3 regions of the Mesorhizobium sp. P3_A8 genome follow, and region 1 is predicted to be linked to each of the others. Evidence: predicted binding sites of a transcription regulator. Region 1 holds the regulator's gene; each other region holds the start of a gene.

Region 1 (6,094 bases):
GCGCGAGGTGCCGCGCGGCGAGACTGGACGGCTGGCGGTGCGCGGCCCGACCGGCTGCCGCTACATGGCCGACGACAGGCAGAAGGAGTATGTGCGCGACGGCTGGAACCTCACCGGCGACACGTTTACCCAGGACGAGGACGGCTTCTTCCACTTCGCCGCCCGCTCCGACGACATGATCGTCAGCGCCGGCTACAACATTGCCGGGCCGGAGGTCGAGGCAGCACTGCTGTCGCATCCCGATGTCGCCGAATGCGCTGTCATCGGCGCCGAGGACGGCGAACGCGGCCAGATCGTCGAGGCGCATGTCGTGCTGGTGCAGGGCGTGGCGCCAGACGCGCTGACCGTCAAACGCCTGCAGGACCACGTCAAGACAACGATCGCGCCCTACAAATATCCGCGCTCGGTAAAATTCATCACCGCCCTGCCCAAGACCCAGACCGGCAAGATCCAGCGCTTCCGGCTGCGCACGGAGAAAATCAATTGAGCGAGCCCTACGATCCAGCGTCCGAAGGCGCACAGATGTCGTTCAAGGAGCGCATGTCCTACAGCGACTATCTGCACCTGGAAAAAGTCCTGGAAGCACAAACGCCGCTGTCGTCGGCGCATGACGAGATGCTGTTCATCATCCAGCACCAGACATCGGAACTCTGGATGAAGCTCGCTCTGCACGAGATCGGCGCTGCGATCCGTTCCATTCGCGCCGATCGGCTCGAGCCGAGCTTCAAGATGCTGTCGCGCGTCGCCCGCATTTTCGAGCAGTTGAACAATGCCTGGGACGTGCTGCGCACGATGACGCCAAGCGAATACACCGAATTCCGCGACGCGCTTGGCCAATCCTCCGGCTTCCAGTCCTGGCAATACCGTGCCATCGAGTTCATGGCCGGCAACCGCAACCTCGCAATGCTCGGGCCGCACAAGCATCGGCCGGACCTGAGCGGCAAGCTGGAGGCGATCCTGGCGGAACCGTCGCTTTACGATGAAGCACTACTGCTTTTGGCACGCAACGGGTTCGACATCGGCGCCGATGCCAGGCGCACGGACTGGCGTGAGACGCGCACCGAGAACGAAGAAGTCCTGGTCGCCTGGCAGACCGTTTATCGCGACCCGCAGCGCTACTGGATGTTCTACGAGCTGGCCGAAAAACTGGTCGATTTCGAGGATTATTTCCGCCGCTGGCGCTTCAACCACGTCACCACGGTCGAGCGCATCATCGGCCTGAAGCGCGGCACCGGCGGCACATCAGGCGCGTCCTATCTGAAGAAGATGCTCGAGGTCGTGCTGTTTCCGGAACTGTGGACGGTCCGCACCCGGCTTTAATCTCTCAGGTCACCGCCGTCTTGACGGCGAAGCGGGCGTCCTGCCAGGCGCCGGTGCGCAGGATGTCTTCCAGCACCTCGACCGCCTGCCAGACGTCCCTGTAGCCGACATAAAGCGGCGTGAAGCCGAAGCGGATGGTCGAGGGTGCGCGGAAATCACCGATCACACCGCGCTCGATCAGGGCTCGCATCACCTGGTAGCCATGCGGGTGCAGGAACGACACCTGGCTGCCGCGCGCATTGCCGTCGCGCGGGCTTTCGAGTTCAAGGCCGTAGGCGCCGCATCTGGTTTCGACGAGCTGGATGAACAGGTCGGTCAAGGCGATGCTCTTCTTGCGCACCGCGGCCATATCGACCTCGTCCCAGATATCCAGCGCGCCCTTCAGCGCCCGCATCGACAGCACGGGCTGCGTGCCGCACAGAAACCGCCGAATGCCGCTGCCGGCCGCATAGCTTCGTTCAAAAGCGAAGGGCCGCGCATGGCCCCACCAACCGCTCAGCGGCTGATGGACATCATCGTGATGACGCTTTGCAGCATAGATGAAGGCGGGTGCGCCCGGACCTCCGTTTAGATATTTGTAGCTGCAGCCAATGGCGAAATCGGCATTCGCTGCATCGAGCTCGACCGGCAAGGCACCGGCGGTGTGGCAGAGATCCCAAACAATCAGCGCGCCGGCCTGGTGGGCCTTGCGCGTCAGCGCGGCCATGTCGCGCAGCTGCCCGGATTTGTAGTTGACGTGGTTGACGAGGATGACCGCGACGCGCTCGTCGATCAGCTCTTCAATGGTCGGTGCATCGACGCCCTCGAGCCGGAGCATCGTGCCCGGTCGCGTCGAGGCCACGCCCTCGGCCATATAGAGATCGGTTGGAAAACTGTCGCCCTCGGCGACGATGACCGAGCGGTCCGGCCGCATGTTGAGTGCGGCATGCAGCACCTTGTAGATGTTGATCGACGTCGTATCGCAGACCACCGTCTGGCCCGCCGCCGCTCCGATCAGGCGCCCCAGCTGGTCGCCAAGCGCGACCGGCATATCGAACCAGCCGGCGGTGTTCCAGGCGCGAATGAGGTCTTGCGCCCATTCCTGGGTCGCGGCCTTCTGCAGCTCGTTGAAGACGGCGGGCGCTGCGGCGCCCAGCGAATTGCCGTCGAGATAGATCACGCCTTCCGGCAAAATGAACCGGTCGCGCATGGCGCGCAGCGGATCCGCCGCATCCATGGCTTCGACTGCTGCGAGATCGAGCGTTGCATTCATGATCGATTGCCCTTCGCGCATAGGCGCGCCCAGATGAACACTTCAGGTGAAATCGGCTGGCCGATCATGGGCAGTCGGCCAGATCCTGTCAAACATTATATATAATTTACGCCAAAGAAGGCTTTCATATATAATCGTTGGCGTGGCAGTCTAAGGATGGGACATCGATGCTGGACGAAGGACTCTCGAAGACGGAAGCGGCCTACAGGCTGCTGCGTCGCGATATCCTCACGACCCGTCTGCGGCCCGGCGCGCCGCTCAAGCTCAGCGCGCTGCGTAACAGCTATGGCATTGGCTGGACACCATTGCGCGAAGCGCTGTCGCGACTGGAGGCCGAGCGCCTGGTGACGTCCATCAGCAATCGTGGCTTTGCCGTCGCTCCGGTTTCGCGCATCGAATTGGAAGACCTGTCGCGCGCCAGGTGTGTCGTCGAGCTGCCACTGCTCCAGGAATCGATCGAAAAAGGTGGCCACGATTGGGAAAACACCGTCGTCGCTGCGCATTACCGGCTGTCGCGCTGCAAGACCGCGGTCGACGATCCATCCGACGCGGTGGTCGACGAATGGGATGAAAAGCACGAGGCTTTCCACGCGGCCCTGCTCAGCGCGGCAGCATCGCCCTGGCTGCTGACCTTCCATTCCACGATCGTGGATCAGTTGCGTCGCCATCACCGTTTTCTCGGCCTGGCGCCAACGCTGCGGGCGGCCGCCGGCCTGCAGCATGGTTATGAGGAAGCCGTGGAAGCGTTGCGCCAGGCGGTCGCAATCGAACACCACACCGCGCTCATGGAGGCGGCACTGGATCGCAACATCGGGCGCGCGAAAAACCTGATGATCGCTCACATCGGCTATACGCTGCATGTCTATGTCCATGCCGGCGACGGCAGCATAAACAAACGGTAGCGCAACGAGGATCGTGGACCAAAGCCAGTGTGGCAATTTCTCGGTAAAGTTGGCATTTTGGCTTCGTTTCGTTCACGGCAGGCCAATGATCGGTGAAAGGGAGAAACACGCTCATCGAGCCTTATCGGCAACTGATGCCAGACCGCCGACTAGGATAGGCCACAGGCCATTAACCATAACAATTTCAAAGCCAGAGAGCGCCCCGCTGCGGCAGGCAGGCTTCGAACACGGCCCGCTGCCGGGCGCCAAATAATTTCAGCCGTCTTAACAAATTCACTAAACTTTAAACGGTTGCAGAACACAACTGGAACAGATAGTGTTTGTTCTGGGTTTGTTTTTCGATTCTGGTTCAGACCTTTTGTTCAAGCCTTGGGGGCTGCCATGCTGACGCGTAAGCAACATGAACTCTTGATGTTCATTCATGAACGGCTGAAGGAAAGCGGCATTCCGCCCTCCTTCGACGAGATGAAGGAAGCACTTGATCTCGCCTCCAAGTCAGGGATCCATCGCCTGATCACGGCGCTGGAGGAACGCGGTTTCATCCGCCGGCTGCCCAATCGGGCGCGCGCGCTGGAAGTTCTGCGGCTGCCGGATTCAATCGCGCCCGGCCTCAACGCGGCAAAGAAATTCTCGCCGAGCGTCATCCAGGGCAGTCTTGGTCAAGGTGGCCTTGGCCGCCAGATCAAGTCGGCGCCGTCGCGCTTGCCCTCGGCTGGCAATGATGACGATGCGGTTTCCGCCGTGTCGATCCCGGTGATGGGGCGCATCGCCGCCGGTGTGCCGATCGATGCCATCCAGCATCAGACGCATTCGATCTCTGTGCCGCCGGACATGATCATGGGTGGCGAGCACTATGCGCTGGAGGTCAAGGGCGACTCGATGATCGAGGCCGGCATCTTCGATGGCGACACCGTCATCATCCGCAACGCCGATACCGCCCAGCCTGGCGAGATCATCGTGGCGCTCGTGGATGAAGAGGAAGCGACGCTGAAGCGCTTTCGCCGCAAGGGCGCCTCGATCGCCCTTGAAGCCGCCAACCCGGCCTACGAGACGCGTATCTTCGGCCCCGACAGGGTCAAGGTACAAGGCAAGCTCGTCGGGCTGATCCGGCGCTACTGAGCAGGAGCGGCCGGCTTTTCGGGCTTGCGCCAGGGCGCCAGCCCCCTCGCCTCGCGTGAATATTTTCGCTGTGCGTGCCAGGGCCGATATGGTGTGTCCACCGAGAAGTTGACGGTTGGCGGACCGGTCGCCGATTGACGGTCGAAGAAGACGGCAGCACTGCCCTTGCGGGCGAGTTGCCGTTTGGTGACGACGAGAACCAGGGGATTGTGGCAGGCGTCGTAGCCGGTCGCGTCATTGACGACGATCAAATCGGCGAAACCGCAGGCTTTCCATGTGTCCTTGCGGTCTTCGACATGCGCGATGATCGCGCCGGACGGGTGCCTGGCGAGACAGACGCCGTCCGTGCAATAGAACGGCGCTCCCAGCGGCAGATCGACGGCATCGGCAATGTCGAATTGCCCATCCGCCTTGCTGAACATCTCCGGCACGACGATGGTTTCGGACGTCAGCGCGCGTTTCCAATTGTCGACGGTGAATTCGTTCGGACGAGCCCGGCTGACCGCGAGTTCTCCACCGCCGATCGGCAGCGCGACCAGCCGCGCATCTTCCGAGATCAGCACATCCGGCGTGCGTGTATCGGACACCGTCAACAGGCCGGCAAGCGCGAATGGCAGCGCTGCAAGCCGCAGCCAGGTCGTCGCCATCGTCGCGATGACCAGGGCGACGGTCACCAGCAGGACGGATTGCTGCGAGATCAGCCCGACCGCATCGACCGGTGAGCGTTCCGATATCCACGCCGATATCGCGATCATCGCCGTGAGACCCTTGCCCATCAGGTAAAGCGATGGCGCATCCAATCCGAACGGCATCAGCAACGCGCTGGCAACGGCCAGGAACATCACGACCGACACGATCGGCATGACGGCCAGATTGGCGAACAGGCTGAGCGGCGACACACGCTGGAAATGCCAGATGGCAAACAGCGCCGTGGCGCAGCCGGCGATGATGGAGGTCATGGCCAATCCGCCCGTCGCCAGCAGGAATTTTCGCGTGAGAAAGCTCGGCAGGGACCGCTTTGGCGGTGGCGGTCTTGCCTTTCCCGCATGGTGATCCGCCCAACCGGCATAGGCGCCAACCAGCGCAGCCGTGGCGGCGAACGACATCTGGAAGCTCGGGCCCACCACTTCGTGCGGCGACACCACGATGACGGCAATCGCCGAGATCGCCAGATTGCGCATGGTCAGCGCCGCGCGATCGAACAGGACGGCAATCAGCATCACCGCAAGCATGATGAAGCTGCGTTCGGCGGCAACGACGACGCCAGAAATGACGAGATAGGCGGCGATCGAGAACAGTGCGGCGGCAGCCGCATATTTCTTCACCGGCCGCCGCGCGGAAAAATCCGGAAACAGCGCGAAGGCGCCGCGCAGCAGCCCCATGATGGTGCCGGCGACCAGCGCCATGTGCAGTCCGGAAATCGAGATAATGTGATAGATGCCGGTGCGCCGCATCGCTTCGTTGATTTCATCGGGAATGCCCGCGCGGACACCGACGATCA
Region 2 (6,094 bases), on a different contig from region 1:
CCGGACGCTGGCCGAGGCCGGGCTTCCAGTTGGTTGCCGGACGGATGAGATCCGCCAGCCGTTCCAATATGTCGATGCGCACGGCGCGGCGGCCGAGATTGCGGTAGCCGGCAAGCTTGTAGAAGGCCTTGTCGAAGGTCGGATCGATGACCACGGAGGTGCGGCCCGACGCCAGCGCGTGGACCACGTCGCCGAAACCAGGCTTGTCCTTGCCGTCGTTCGTCAGCGCCCATAGTAAGGTCACCAGTCCAGCGGGCGCCGGCTTGATCAGCGCCGGCACGAAGACATGATAGGCGCCGAAGCGCACGCCGAGCCGGCGAAGCGCTGCGCGACCTTCCTGGTCGAGCGACTTCATCTCCTCGGCGATGTCGCGGCGGTTGATGAGGCCGAAATTCTCGACCAGCTGGAAGGCAATGCCACGGCCGATGCCGGAAATCTGGTCGGCGTTCTTCAGGTCGACCAGCGGCTTCAGCAGACTTTCGATCTGGAAATTGACGAAACGTTCGGCGCGCGCGGCGACCTTGTCGCGCGCCGGGCCGGTCAGCTGTTCGTCGGCCAGCAGCACAAGGCGCGGCTTCAGCGCGTCTTCGCCGGAAACCAGCGTGCCGATCGGCGCGCCGATCCAGCGCAGCGTGCCGTCCGAGCCAAGTGCCAGGTCGCCATTGGCGCAGGCACCGAAACGTTCGGCTCGCGCCTCGAATTCGGCGGCCAGCGCTTTTTGCGCGGCCGTGCGCACGGCCTTGGCGTCTTCGCCGCCGGCGGTCTGGTCGGCGGTGAAGCGGAACCCTTGCAACTCGCCGACATGGTGGCCTTCGACAAGGACGGTTCCGGTAGGACTAATTTCGGCTTCAGGCATGGTATTTTCTCTAAGGCGCCGCATGAGGACGGAAGTCCTGCGGTCTACGAAGCGTTTCGTCAACCGCTCATGCAGCGCATCCGACAATCTGTCTTCGATTTCGCGCGTCTTTTCCTGCCAGTGTGCCTGATCGGCCAGCCAGCCGGGCCGGTTCGACACGAATGTCCAGGTGCGGATCTGGGCAATGCGGTGCGACAGCGTGTCGATGTCGCCCTCGGTGGTGTCGGCGCGGCGCACCTGCTCGGCCATGTAGTTTTCGTCGACATGGCCATGGCGGGCAAGGTCCATATAGATCGAGGCGATGAGGTCGGCATGCTGGGCCGGCGCGATCTTGCGGTAGTCGGGCAGCGCGCAGGCTTCCCACAGCAGCGCCACGCGCTTGGCATCGGTGGCGAGCGCGCGGATGTCCTCGTCGCGGGAGAGATATTCGAGCGCCTGCGCGTCCACCGCCGGCAGCGCGCGCGTCAGGCCCTCGACCGGCGCGTTGGTCTCGATCGAGCGTTTCAATGCGTCCAGACTGGCGAAATCGAAATGCGCGGTGCGCCATTGCAGCACCTTCACCGGCTCGAAATCATGGCCTTCGATCTTCTTGACCAGGTCTTCGTCGAGCGGGTCGACCTGGCCGGTGACGCCAAAGGTGCCGTCGCGCAGGTGCCGGCCGGCACGGCCGGCGATCTGGCCGAGCTCGGCCGCCGTCAGATTGCGATACTGGTAGCCGTCGAACTTGCGGTTCTGGGCGAAGGCGACATGGTCGAGATCGAGGTTGAGGCCCATGCCGATGGCATCGGTGGCGATGAGATAGTCGACATCGCCTGACTGGAACAGCTCGACCTGCGCATTGCGGGTGCGCGGCGAGAGCGCACCCAGCACAACCGCTGCGCCACCCTGCTGGCGGCGGATCAGCTCGGCGATGGCATAGACCTCGTCGGCGGAGAAGGCGACGATCGCCGTGCGGCGTGGCAGACGGGTCAGTTTCTTGGAACCGGCATAGGCGAGGTGCGACAGCCGCGGCCGCGTCACCACCGAGACGCCCTTCAGCAGGCGTTGGAGAATGCCGTGCATGGTGGCCGCGCCTAGCAGCAGCGTTTCCTGGCGGCCACGCAGATGCAGGATGCGGTCGGTGAAGATGTGGCCGCGCTCGAGATCGCCGGCCAGTTGCACCTCGTCGATGGCGACGAAGGCGGCGTCGGTTTCGCGCGGCATGGCCTCGACGGTGCAGACCGAATATTTCGCGCCCGGCGGCTGGATCTTCTCCTCGCCGGTGATCAGCGCCACCTTGTGGGCGCCGACCTTTTCGCAGACGCGGCTGTAGACCTCCCTGGCCAGCAGCCTGAGCGGCAGGCCGATGACACCGGTCTCGTGCGCCACCATGCGCTCGATGGCGAGGTGGGTCTTGCCGGTGTTGGTCGGGCCAAGCACTGCAGTCACGTCGCGGCCCGACAGGATCAGCGGCTGGGTTTGTTTCGGCTGGATGTTCATCGGCTCGGAAATAAGGCTTTCTGGCCTCTGGTTGTCGGGAGCGTGCCTCAACTGGCGCGTATGACAGCCGACACATAGGGATTTCGGGCGCGAAGCGAAAGCGGAATGTTCCGCCAGCGGCTCGAAGGCCTCTCTGTCAAGCCCTTAAGTGGTTGCTGATTAAGAGTTGGAACGAGTCTGGAACGAATCGGCGACGAATCAGTGACTCCGGCAGATTCAGCTTTTGTTCACGGCTACATGTGGATTTTGTGGCCATGAGTCTCACCACATGCTGAATCGCCGAACTGGCCCGTTTTATGCAAGGCGAGCTTCGTCCTTAATCTTTGCCGGGAAACCACAGAGCCGGCCCGAGGTTGGACGATTAACATTATGAAATTGTTAATCTTTCTGAACCGGGTGTTAAGCAACCACAGGCGATTCCGGGCCATTAACGTTAACTTCCGCTCAAAGCCGGAACGAATCGGCGACAAAACAGAGCCGGCGGTATTTTCCCGTTTTGTTCCGCCAATATCTTGTGTTGTGAACAGCTTATCCACCGAGAATTCACAGGCTTGCCCACAGGGTTCGCACAGGCGGCATTGCCGCCATTAACCTTTGCGTGCCGGATTGGGGCACATCCCCAAATTCAATGCGCGTCGTGACCCATGGCGTAGCGTTGCAATACGGGGCCGACATTTCGGATGATGTCTTCGTGGGATAGCGCGACCACCGGCGCAAGCCGTAACAGGTATCGGCACATGGCGAGACCCAGCAACTGACTGGCAACCAGCCCGGCGCGCCGGCCGGCATCCGCTGGGTCGCCGATCGAAGCGACCATGGGCCTCACCTGGTTGGCGAAGACATCGCGGACCTTGTCGGCTGCGTGCTCGTTCGAAGCCGCCGAGCGCAGCAGGATTATCATTCCGGGTCCGTTGGCCGGACCTTCCCAGTTCACGAGAAAGCGCCTGATCAGCGTTTCGCCGATAGCGGCTGGATCGATCCGCTGATCGGGCAGTTGCAGGTTCACGACTGCCGCCCTGGCGAACAACTCGTCCTTGCTGTGGAAATAACGGATCACCATCGCCGGATCGATCGAGGCCTGCGCTGCTACGTCTCGGATGGAGGCGCCGTCATAGCCGTGCTCGGCGAAAAGTTGGCGCGCGGCTTCGAGGATTTGAGCCCGTGTACGGTCTGACTTGGTGATTTTTTTCGGCTGATTCTCGGTCATGAAGATGCATATGCCAACGCCTGTTGACAAATGCAATGCGGTTTATTAGAAAGTCAACGGTTGTTGATAAATGCAGATGGGAAAATGCTGTCTGAAAAAACTGAAGTCCTGATCATCGGTGCCGGTCCGACCGGCATGGCGCTGTCCATTGCCCTGCACCAGGCCGGTGTCGATCACGTGCTGATCGAGAAGCTTGCTCACGGCCTGCAGACGTCACGCGCCGGTGTGATCCATGCGCAAACACTGGAATCGCTCGAACCGCTCGGCGTCACCCAGCGGCTGAGCGAGCTTTCGGTGAAGCTGAAAGATTTCGCCATACGCGACCGAAACAGGGCGCTGCTCAAGCTCGATTTCGGCAAGCTCCCATCAAGATATCCTTACTTGATGATGCTGCCGCAGAATCTGACCGAGCAGGTGTTCGCCGAACGGATCTCCGCACTTGGCGGCACCATTCATCGCGAAGTCGAGGCTGTGGCGATTGCTCAAAACAGTGACGGCGCGCGGGTGACAGTGGTTGAAAACGGCCAAGAGAAAATCATATCGGCGCGCTACGTCGTCGGTGCCGACGGCATGCAAAGCCTGGTGCGCAAGTCGACAGGCATCGAGTTCGACGGCGAGGCCTATGATGGCTCGTTTGTGCTGGCAGACGTTCGTCTCGACTGGCCGGTGGGGCCGACTGAGGTGTCGCTGTTCTTTGCCCCGGCCGGACTGGTGGTGGTGGCGCCACTTCCGGACGGATCGTATCGTGTCGTCGCGACAATGGATGAGGCGCCGGAAAAACCTGATGTCGCCGACATCCAGGCGCTGCTCGACAGCCGCGGACCGACCAGAAGGCGAGCCCGGGTGCTTGGCATCACCTGGAGTTCGCGATTCCGCGTTCATCATCGCTTGGTCCGGGCCTATCGCAAGGACCGGCTGTTCCTGATGGGCGATGCCGCCCATGTCCACAGCCCGGCGGGTGGGCAAGGTATGAACACAGGCATCATCGATGCGGTCGTGCTTGGCCAATTGCTTGGCGATGTGGTGAACGGCGTTCGTTCCGAGGCGGAACTCGAGCTCTATGAAACGCTGCGCCGCCCGGCGGCTCAGGAGGTCCTCGACCTTGCGGGCAGGATGACCGACATGGCGCTTGCCCGCAATCCGGTGAAGCGGTTCCTGCGCAATCTGGCGCTTTCCGTGGTGAACCTCAGCCCGCTGCTGAAGCGTCGCATCGCGCTGAAACTGTCAGGGCTAAGCCGGGCGCCGCTGGCCCGGCTTCCGGCGCCTTCGGGCAAGCCGGGATCAGTCGCGGCCAGCAAGTCTGAAGCCGGACCCCAACTGAAACTGGCCGCCTGACAAATCGCGATTGTCAGGCGGCTGCCGAGCGTCGGGAAGCCTCAGGCGAAATACTGGCCGCCGTTGGCCGTGATGGTCGAGCCGGTGATGAAGCCGGCATCTTCGGAAGCCAGGAAGACGACGCAGCGCGCAATCTCCTCCGGCTCGCCGAGGCGGCCGACGGGGATCTGCGGGATGATGCGCTCGTTGAGCACCTTCTCGTCGATCGCCTTGACCATTTCGGTGGCGATGTAGCCGGGACAGATGACGTTGACGGTGATGCCAGCGCGGGCGCCTTCCTGCGCCAATGCCTTCGAGAAGCCGATGTCGCCGGCCTTGGCGGCGGAATAATTGACCTGCCCGGCCTGGCCCTTCTGGCCGTTGATCGAGGAGATGGTGACGACGCGGCCGAACTTGCGCTCGCGCATGCCGTTCCACAGCGGATGCGTCATGTTGAAAACGCCAGACAGATTGGTGTCGATGACCTCTTTCCACTGGTCGCGCGTGATCTTGTGGAACATGGCATCGCGGGTGATGCCGGCATTGTTGACCAGCACCGAGACCGGGCCGAGGTCGGCCTCGACCTGTTTGATGCCTGCGGCGCAAGCGTCATAGTCGGCGACCGACCATTTGTAGACCGGAATGCCGGTCTCGGCCTTGAACTTCGCCGCCGCCTCATCGTTGCCGGCATAGTTCGCGGCAACCGAATAGCCGGCGGCTTTCAAAGCGATCGAGATCGCCGCGCCGATGCCGCGCGATCCACCCGTGACGATTGCAACCTTGGTCATATGTCCTCCCTTTTTTGTCACTGAAGCGAGTAGCGAATAGCGATTTGATGTCCCATCGCGCCGACGCCGTTCTTCCCTATTCGCTACTTCCTATTCGCTATTTGCTCAGAGTGCTTCGATGCACAGGGCGACGCCCATGCCGCCGCCGATGCACAGGGTGGCGAGGCCCTTCTTGGCGCCGCGGCGGCGCATCTCGAAAACCAGCGTGTTGAAGATGCGGGCGCCCGAAGCGCCGATCGGGTGGCCGATGGCGATGGCGCCGCCATTCACGTTGACGATCGACGGATCCCAGCCCATGTCCTTGTTGACGGCGCAGGCCTGCGCGGCAAAGGCCTCGTTGGCCTCGACCAGATCGAGATCGCCGACCGACCAGCCGGCCCTTTCCAAAGCCTTGCGCGAGGCGGGAATGGGTCCGGTGCCCATGATCGCCGGATCGACGCCGGCGGTTGC
Region 3 (6,094 bases), 100 kb from region 1:
GACGTCGCAGGTGACGTAGACGTCGGGCAGGAAGTGCATCTCGATCTTGATGACGCCGTCGCCCTGGCAGGCCTCGCAGCGGCCGCCCTTGACGTTGAACGAGAAGCGTCCCGGCTGATAACCGCGCGCCTTGGCTTCCGGCAGGCCCGCGAACCAGTCGCGGATCGGCGTGAAGGCGCCGGTATAAGTGGCGGGGTTCGAACGTGGCGTACGGCCGATCGGCGACTGGTCGATGTCGATGACCTTGTCGAGGAATTCCAGGCCCTCGATGCGATCGTGCTCGGCGGGATGCTCGCGCGACCCCATGATGCGGCGCGACGCCGCCTTGAACAGCGTCTCGATCAGGAAGGTCGACTTGCCGCCGCCCGATACGCCGGTGACGGCGGTGAAGGTGCCGAGCGGGATTTCGGCGGTGACGTTCTTCAAATTGTTGCCGCGCGCGCCAACGATTTTCAGGCGCCGGTTCTTCTTAGCTTCACGACGCACGCCGGGCGTCGCCACTTCAAGCGCGCCCGACAGATACTTGCCGGTGATCGAATTGGGGTTTGCCATCACCTGCTGCGGCGTGCCCTGGGCGATGATCTCGCCGCCATGGATGCCGGCGGCCGGACCCATGTCGACGACATAGTCGGCATGCAGGATGGCATCCTCGTCATGCTCGACGACGATCACCGTGTTGCCGATGTCGCGCAGGTGCTTCAGCGTGTCGAGCAGGCGCGCATTGTCGCGCTGATGCAGGCCGATCGACGGCTCGTCCAGCACATAAAGCACGCCGGTCAGGCCCGAACCGATCTGCGAGGCCAGCCGGATGCGCTGGCTTTCGCCGCCCGACAGCGTGCCGGAATTTCGCGACAGGGTGAGGTAGTCGAGACCGACATCGTTGAGGAAGCGCAGGCGCTCGCGGATTTCCTTGAGCACGCGCACCGCAATCTCGTTCTGCTGGTCGTTGAGATGTGGCGGCAGGTCGGTGAACCACTGGTCGGCCTTGCGGATCGAAAGCTCGGTGACTTCGCCGATATGCTTGCCGGCGATTTTCACGGCCAGCGACTCGGGCTTCAGCCGATAACCCTTGCAGACCGGGCAGGGCGTCGCGGACATGAAGCGCTCGATCTCCTCGCGCATCCAGGCGGATTCGGTTTCCTTCCAGCGCCGCTCGAGGTTGGGGATGACGCCTTCGAAGGTCTTGGTCGTCTTGTAGGAGCGCAGCCCGTCATCATACTGGAAGGTGACTTCGCGCTCGCCGGTGCCGCGCAGGATCGCGTCCTGGGCTTCCGTGCTCAAATCCTTGAACTTGTCGCCGAGCTTGAAGTTGTAGGCCTTGCCCAATGCCTCAAGCGTCTGCACGTAATAGGGCGAGGTCGACTTCGCCCAAGGGCTGACGGCGCCGTCGCGCAGCGATGCGTTTTCGTCAGGCACGACGAGGTTGGGGTCGATAGCGCGCTGGCTGCCGAGGCCATCGCAGGTCGGGCAGGCGCCGAACGGGTTGTTGAACGAGAACAGCCGCGGCTCGATTTCCGGAATGGTGAAGCCGGACACCGGACAGGCGAATTTTTCCGAGAACAGGATGCGCTCATGCGTCTCGTTCTTCGACTTGTTGACCGAATCCTCGCCAGTCTGGCTGGAATCGAGCGGCTTGTCGGCAAACTCGGCCACCGCCAGCCCCTCGGCGAGCTTCAGCGCTGTTTCGATGGAGTCGGCAAGCCTTGTGGCAAGATCGCCGCGCACGACGATGCGGTCGACGACGACGTCGATGTCGTGCTTGTACTTCTTGTCCAGCGAGGGAACGTCCGCGATTTCATAGAAGACGCCGTCGACCTTGACGCGCTGGAACCCTTTTTTCTGCAGCTCCAGCAGTTCCTTGCGGTACTCGCCCTTGCGCCCGCGCACGATTGGCGCCAGCAGGAACAGGCGGGTGCCTTCCTCGACCGCCAGCACCCGGTCGACCATCTGGCTGACCGTCTGGCTCTCGATCGGCAGACCGGTGGCCGGCGAATAGGGGATGCCGACACGCGCGAACAGCAGGCGCATGTAGTCGTAGATCTCGGTGACGGTCCCGACCGTCGAACGCGGGTTCTTCGACGTGGTCTTCTGCTCGATGGAGATGGCAGGCGACAGGCCGTCGATCTGGTCGACATCAGGCTTCTGCATCATTTCGAGGAATTGCCGGGCATAGGCCGACAGGCTCTCGACATAGCGGCGCTGGCCTTCGGCATAGATGGTGTCGAAGGCGAGCGACGATTTGCCGGAGCCGGACAGGCCGGTCATGACGATCAGGCTGTCACGCGGCAGGTCGAGATCGACGTTCTTCAGATTGTGTTCGCGCGCCCCGCGAATGGAAAGGAATTTATGGTCGGCCATCGCCGGTCGCCGCCTCAGATCTGGAATTCGTGGGATTGGCGGGTTTTCCCGACCATCCCCTATGTAGGTGTTTTTGCCGCCGCGTCGAGAGACGCCACAATTCTCGACGAATTCGTTTAACCGTCTTTCGCGCGAAGGGGCAAGCGGAAAGAACAAAGGCCGAACACGCTCCTGACAAAGCTGTGTAAAAACTGACCTGACGTAACCTCCCGGCGATCACGTTTTTCCGTAACCGGCTATTGATGGTTGACGTGGCCGGCTCACGGGAGCAGTCTCCGATTGTCAACGAAGCCGGCCGTCTTTCGATGGCCTCGCCGCCCCAAGGCGGCCTGCGAGACGCCGCAGGCATTCGCGATTTGCGCTTCGGGACGACAATGTCGCAACGGACACAGGAGCGGAGCATGACGCCACCGGATAGTCCCCAAGGGCTCCACGTCTCGTTGGAGCCGCGGCAGGCATAAGTGCCAGGGTTTAGCGTTTGCGCCACCCGACAAACCGTGACTTGCCGTATTTCCCAAAAATCAGAGACTGCTAGTCGGATCGTCGGCTGACGCCGCGAAGCATCCGAAATCAAACGCCGGCAGTACACTCCCGGCAAAAATGGATTTGAGATCCATAAAAGCCCCGTCCGTTTGCCCCAGGCACGGCGGGGCTGTTTTTTTGGGGAATGGCTGAGCTGTCCGAGGCGGAGGCAGCTTAATTCCGTGGCTTGAATCCGCCAGTGGCGATATCGACCGCGATGCTGCCGGAAATCCTGACATCGGTATTGCCGATCTTGAACGAGCCGTTCTCGCCAGCGGGCAGCGCATCGTCAGGCTCGGGCTGTGGTGCCGGCTTGGCGATGCGGTAATCACTGGTTACGCCAGGCAGGGCGCCTTTCTGCGCCTGCGCCGAACTGTCGTCGGCAAGTGCCGTGACGCTCACAATACTGGCAAAAGCGAGCACCGCGGCGGCGATGACGCGATGCGATGTCCGGGGCGAATGAGTGTCGGTCATTCCGGGATTATAGTGACACGCTGCCGATGCGGCCAGACCGGCATCGTCAAATCTTCGACAGCGGCCAGGATTCCGATCGGCCCCGGCTTCACGCCGCCTTTTTGCGCGTGTCGAAGACGTGGTCGACGATGCCCCATGCCTGCGCCTCGCGGGCGGTCATGAAATGGTCGCGGTCGAGCGTGCGCTCGACCTCTTCATAGCTGCGGCCACAATGCTGGGCATAGAGTTCGGCCATATGGCGTTTGGTCTTGCCGATGCGCTCGGCATGGCGCTGGATATCGGAAGCCTGGCCCTGGAAGCCGCCGAGTGGCTGATGCAGCAGGATGGTGGCGTTCGGCAGCGCGATGCGGCGCCCCGGCGTGCCGGCCATCAGCAGGAACGACCCCATCGACGCGGCAAACCCCATGCATACGGTCGACACCGGGCAGCTGATATATTGCATCGTGTCGTAGATGGCGAAGCCGCTGGTGACCACGCCGCCCGGCGAGTTGATGTAGAGCGAGATCTCCTTGTCGGGATTGTCCGACTCCAGCGACAAGAGTTGCGCGCAGACCAGCGCCGAGACGTCGTCGTTGATCTCGCCGTTGATGAAGACGATGCGCTCGCGCAGCAGCCGCGAGAAAATGTCGAAGGCGCGTTCGCCGCGGCTCGATTGCTCGATCACCATCGGCACCAGACTGGCAATACCGCTCATTTTTTGTCTCCGATTTCCAGGTTCAGGCGGCGCGCAGCAGGGCGCGCGGTGTGTTCGCGGCGGCGGGCTTCGCAGACACGCGCAACCCAAGCGAAAGCCGGCAGCCGGCGCCCGCCATGGCGACGGCAGGCATCGCCTTGCGGGCAAAACCGTCATGGACAATGCGCAGATGCGTGCCGCCGGAGACGGTACGGGCGAGTGTGAAGGTGACGACACTGTCGAGCGGATCCTGCCGAGTGGCATCGCGTGGCTGCTCGCGCCAGGAATAGCGCAGCAGCTGCTCCGGCTTGGCTTCGAGGATTTCACACTCGATCGCTGTGTCCGGCCCGGCAAAGGTGAAATTGCTGCCGGTCTGCGGTTTGATGTCGTTCGGCATCATCCAGGCGGCAAGCAGTTCCGGCACTGTCAGCGCCCGCCACACCTTTTCCGGCGGTTCGGCGAGGTCGTATTCAAACTCGAGCGTGTCAGGGGCGGCTTCGCTTTGGGTGTTCATTGATCCCAAATCCTTCACTGATCCATGTCCTTCAAAACCGTCTTTAGCCTTTCGATGTGCTCCGGCCAGAAGGTCCGGTAGCGCTCGATCCAGGAGAGCAAAGGGGCAAGTCCTGCCGGATCGGCGCGGTAGTATGCGTTGCGGCCGGTCCGCCGCTCGACCACGAGGCCAGCGCCACGCAGCACCGCCAGATGCTGCGACACCGCCGGTTGCGATACCGTCAGGCCGCTGCGCAATTCCGATACGCTCATCTCAGCTGCGGCGAGACGCTCGAAGACGGCGCGTCGCGTCGGGTCGGCCAGGGCACGGAAAATCTCTGCTTCGATCATGACAAAAGCATAAGTCGATACTTATTGATTTGGCAAGCGCTGTTTTACGGTCCTGCCGTTTGCCAGCGCCTCACTGGTTCGGCCGAGCCGTCAAACGTGGCCTCGAAGATCGAGGACGCGAGCACGGCATGTATGTGAAGCGTTTCGGAGCCGACATTCCGAAAGCCATGTCTTCTCTGTGCGGGGACAATGAGCGACTGTCCGGCGGTCAGGACGTTGTGCTCGTTGTCGATCCACATCTCGGCCTTGCCGGTGATGACGTTGAGGACTTCTTCCACTGGGTGCCAATGTGTCGGGGCACCGACCATAGGCTCCACCCATTGCTCGAATATGCAGAGTTGATCCGCGCCGTTACGAGCCGAGACAAGCATCCGGGTTTGTACGCCCGCTCGCCACTCCTCTCGCGGCCAGTCGTCATGCGTAATCATCGTCATCACCTGCCCCTTTGGTCTTGCTCCAGATATCGTGGAAATTTTACGGCCAACACACTACCTGTTGCTGACAACTATTGACAACGCGGGTCCTGTCACCTAGAACGAAAAGAGAACAAAAACCTTGTGGGAAAAGGTAGCCACTGCAGGCGAGGATTGTCCGGAGCCTGTAAGGTGCGCCAACAAAAATTGTCTCGGATGAGCGCGGAGAAAAATCATGGCGGGTAGCGTCAACAAGGTCATTCTGGTCGGCAATCTCGGCGCGGACCCTGAAATCCGTCGCCTGAACTCGGGCGAACCGGTCGTCAACATCCGCATCGCCACGTCGGAAAGCTGGCGCGACAAGAATTCGGGCGAACGCAAGGAAAAGACCGAGTGGCACAATGTCGTCATCTTCAATGAGGGCATCGCCAAGGTGGCCGAGCAGTATCTGAAGAAGGGCATGAAGGTCTATGTCGAGGGCCAGCTGCAAACGCGCAAATGGCAGGACCAGACTGGTGCCGACAAGTACACGACGGAAGTCGTGCTGCAGAAATTCCGCGGCGAGCTGCAGATGCTCGACGCGCGCGGCCAGGGTGAGGGCGGCCAGGTCGGCAGCTATTCCGGTGGCGGCAGCAGCAGCCGCGGTTCCGATTTCGGCCAGTCCAGCCCGACTGAAAGCTTCAACCGTGGCGGCGGCGCTCCCAGGGGCGGCGGCGGCGGCGGCGGTTCTTCGCGCGAACTGGACGACGAAATCCCGTTCTGATCGAAAGCAACAGCAAGCGGCTGATGCCGCGCGATCGATACACGCCCC

Evidence for each region. Region 1 encodes LexA, which represses DNA repair genes until DNA is damaged. Its sites were predicted from a motif close to TGTTCNNNNTGTGTTCNG; they were not measured.
Region 2: AC1DX4_RS19000 (helicase-related protein) is a predicted target of LexA. The motif match lies at 2,503-2,520, and genes of this name have one in related genera.
Region 3: uvrA (excinuclease ABC subunit UvrA) is a predicted target of LexA. The motif match lies at 2,507-2,524, and genes of this name have one in related genera.

Annotation. Positions count from the first base shown of each region.
Region 1 is NZ_JBFUGI010000004.1:224,021-230,114, reverse strand. It holds gene AC1DX4_RS11805 (AMP-binding protein) at 1-487, shown strand, start outside; gene kynA (tryptophan 2,3-dioxygenase) at 484-1,320, shown strand; gene kynU (kynureninase) at 1,325-2,572, opposite strand; gene AC1DX4_RS11790 (GntR family transcriptional regulator) at 2,740-3,474, shown strand; gene lexA (transcriptional repressor LexA) at 3,856-4,593, shown strand; gene AC1DX4_RS11780 (ComEC/Rec2 family competence protein) at 4,587-6,094, opposite strand, start outside.
Region 2 is NZ_JBFUGI010000007.1:320,208-326,301, forward strand. It holds gene AC1DX4_RS19000 (helicase-related protein) at 1-2,335, opposite strand, end outside; gene AC1DX4_RS19005 (TetR/AcrR family transcriptional regulator) at 2,961-3,542, opposite strand; gene AC1DX4_RS19010 (FAD-dependent oxidoreductase) at 3,627-4,877, shown strand; gene phbB (acetoacetyl-CoA reductase) at 4,919-5,644, opposite strand; gene AC1DX4_RS19020 (acetyl-CoA C-acetyltransferase) at 5,750-6,094, opposite strand, start outside.
Region 3 is NZ_JBFUGI010000004.1:120,522-126,615, forward strand. It holds gene uvrA (excinuclease ABC subunit UvrA) at 1-2,358, opposite strand, end outside; gene AC1DX4_RS11235 (hypothetical protein) at 3,055-3,354, opposite strand; gene AC1DX4_RS11240 (ATP-dependent Clp protease proteolytic subunit) at 3,443-4,048, opposite strand; gene AC1DX4_RS11245 (SRPBCC family protein) at 4,071-4,541, opposite strand; gene AC1DX4_RS11250 (ArsR/SmtB family transcription factor) at 4,556-4,870, opposite strand; gene AC1DX4_RS11255 (cupin domain-containing protein) at 4,915-5,298, opposite strand; gene AC1DX4_RS11260 (single-stranded DNA-binding protein) at 5,519-6,046, shown strand.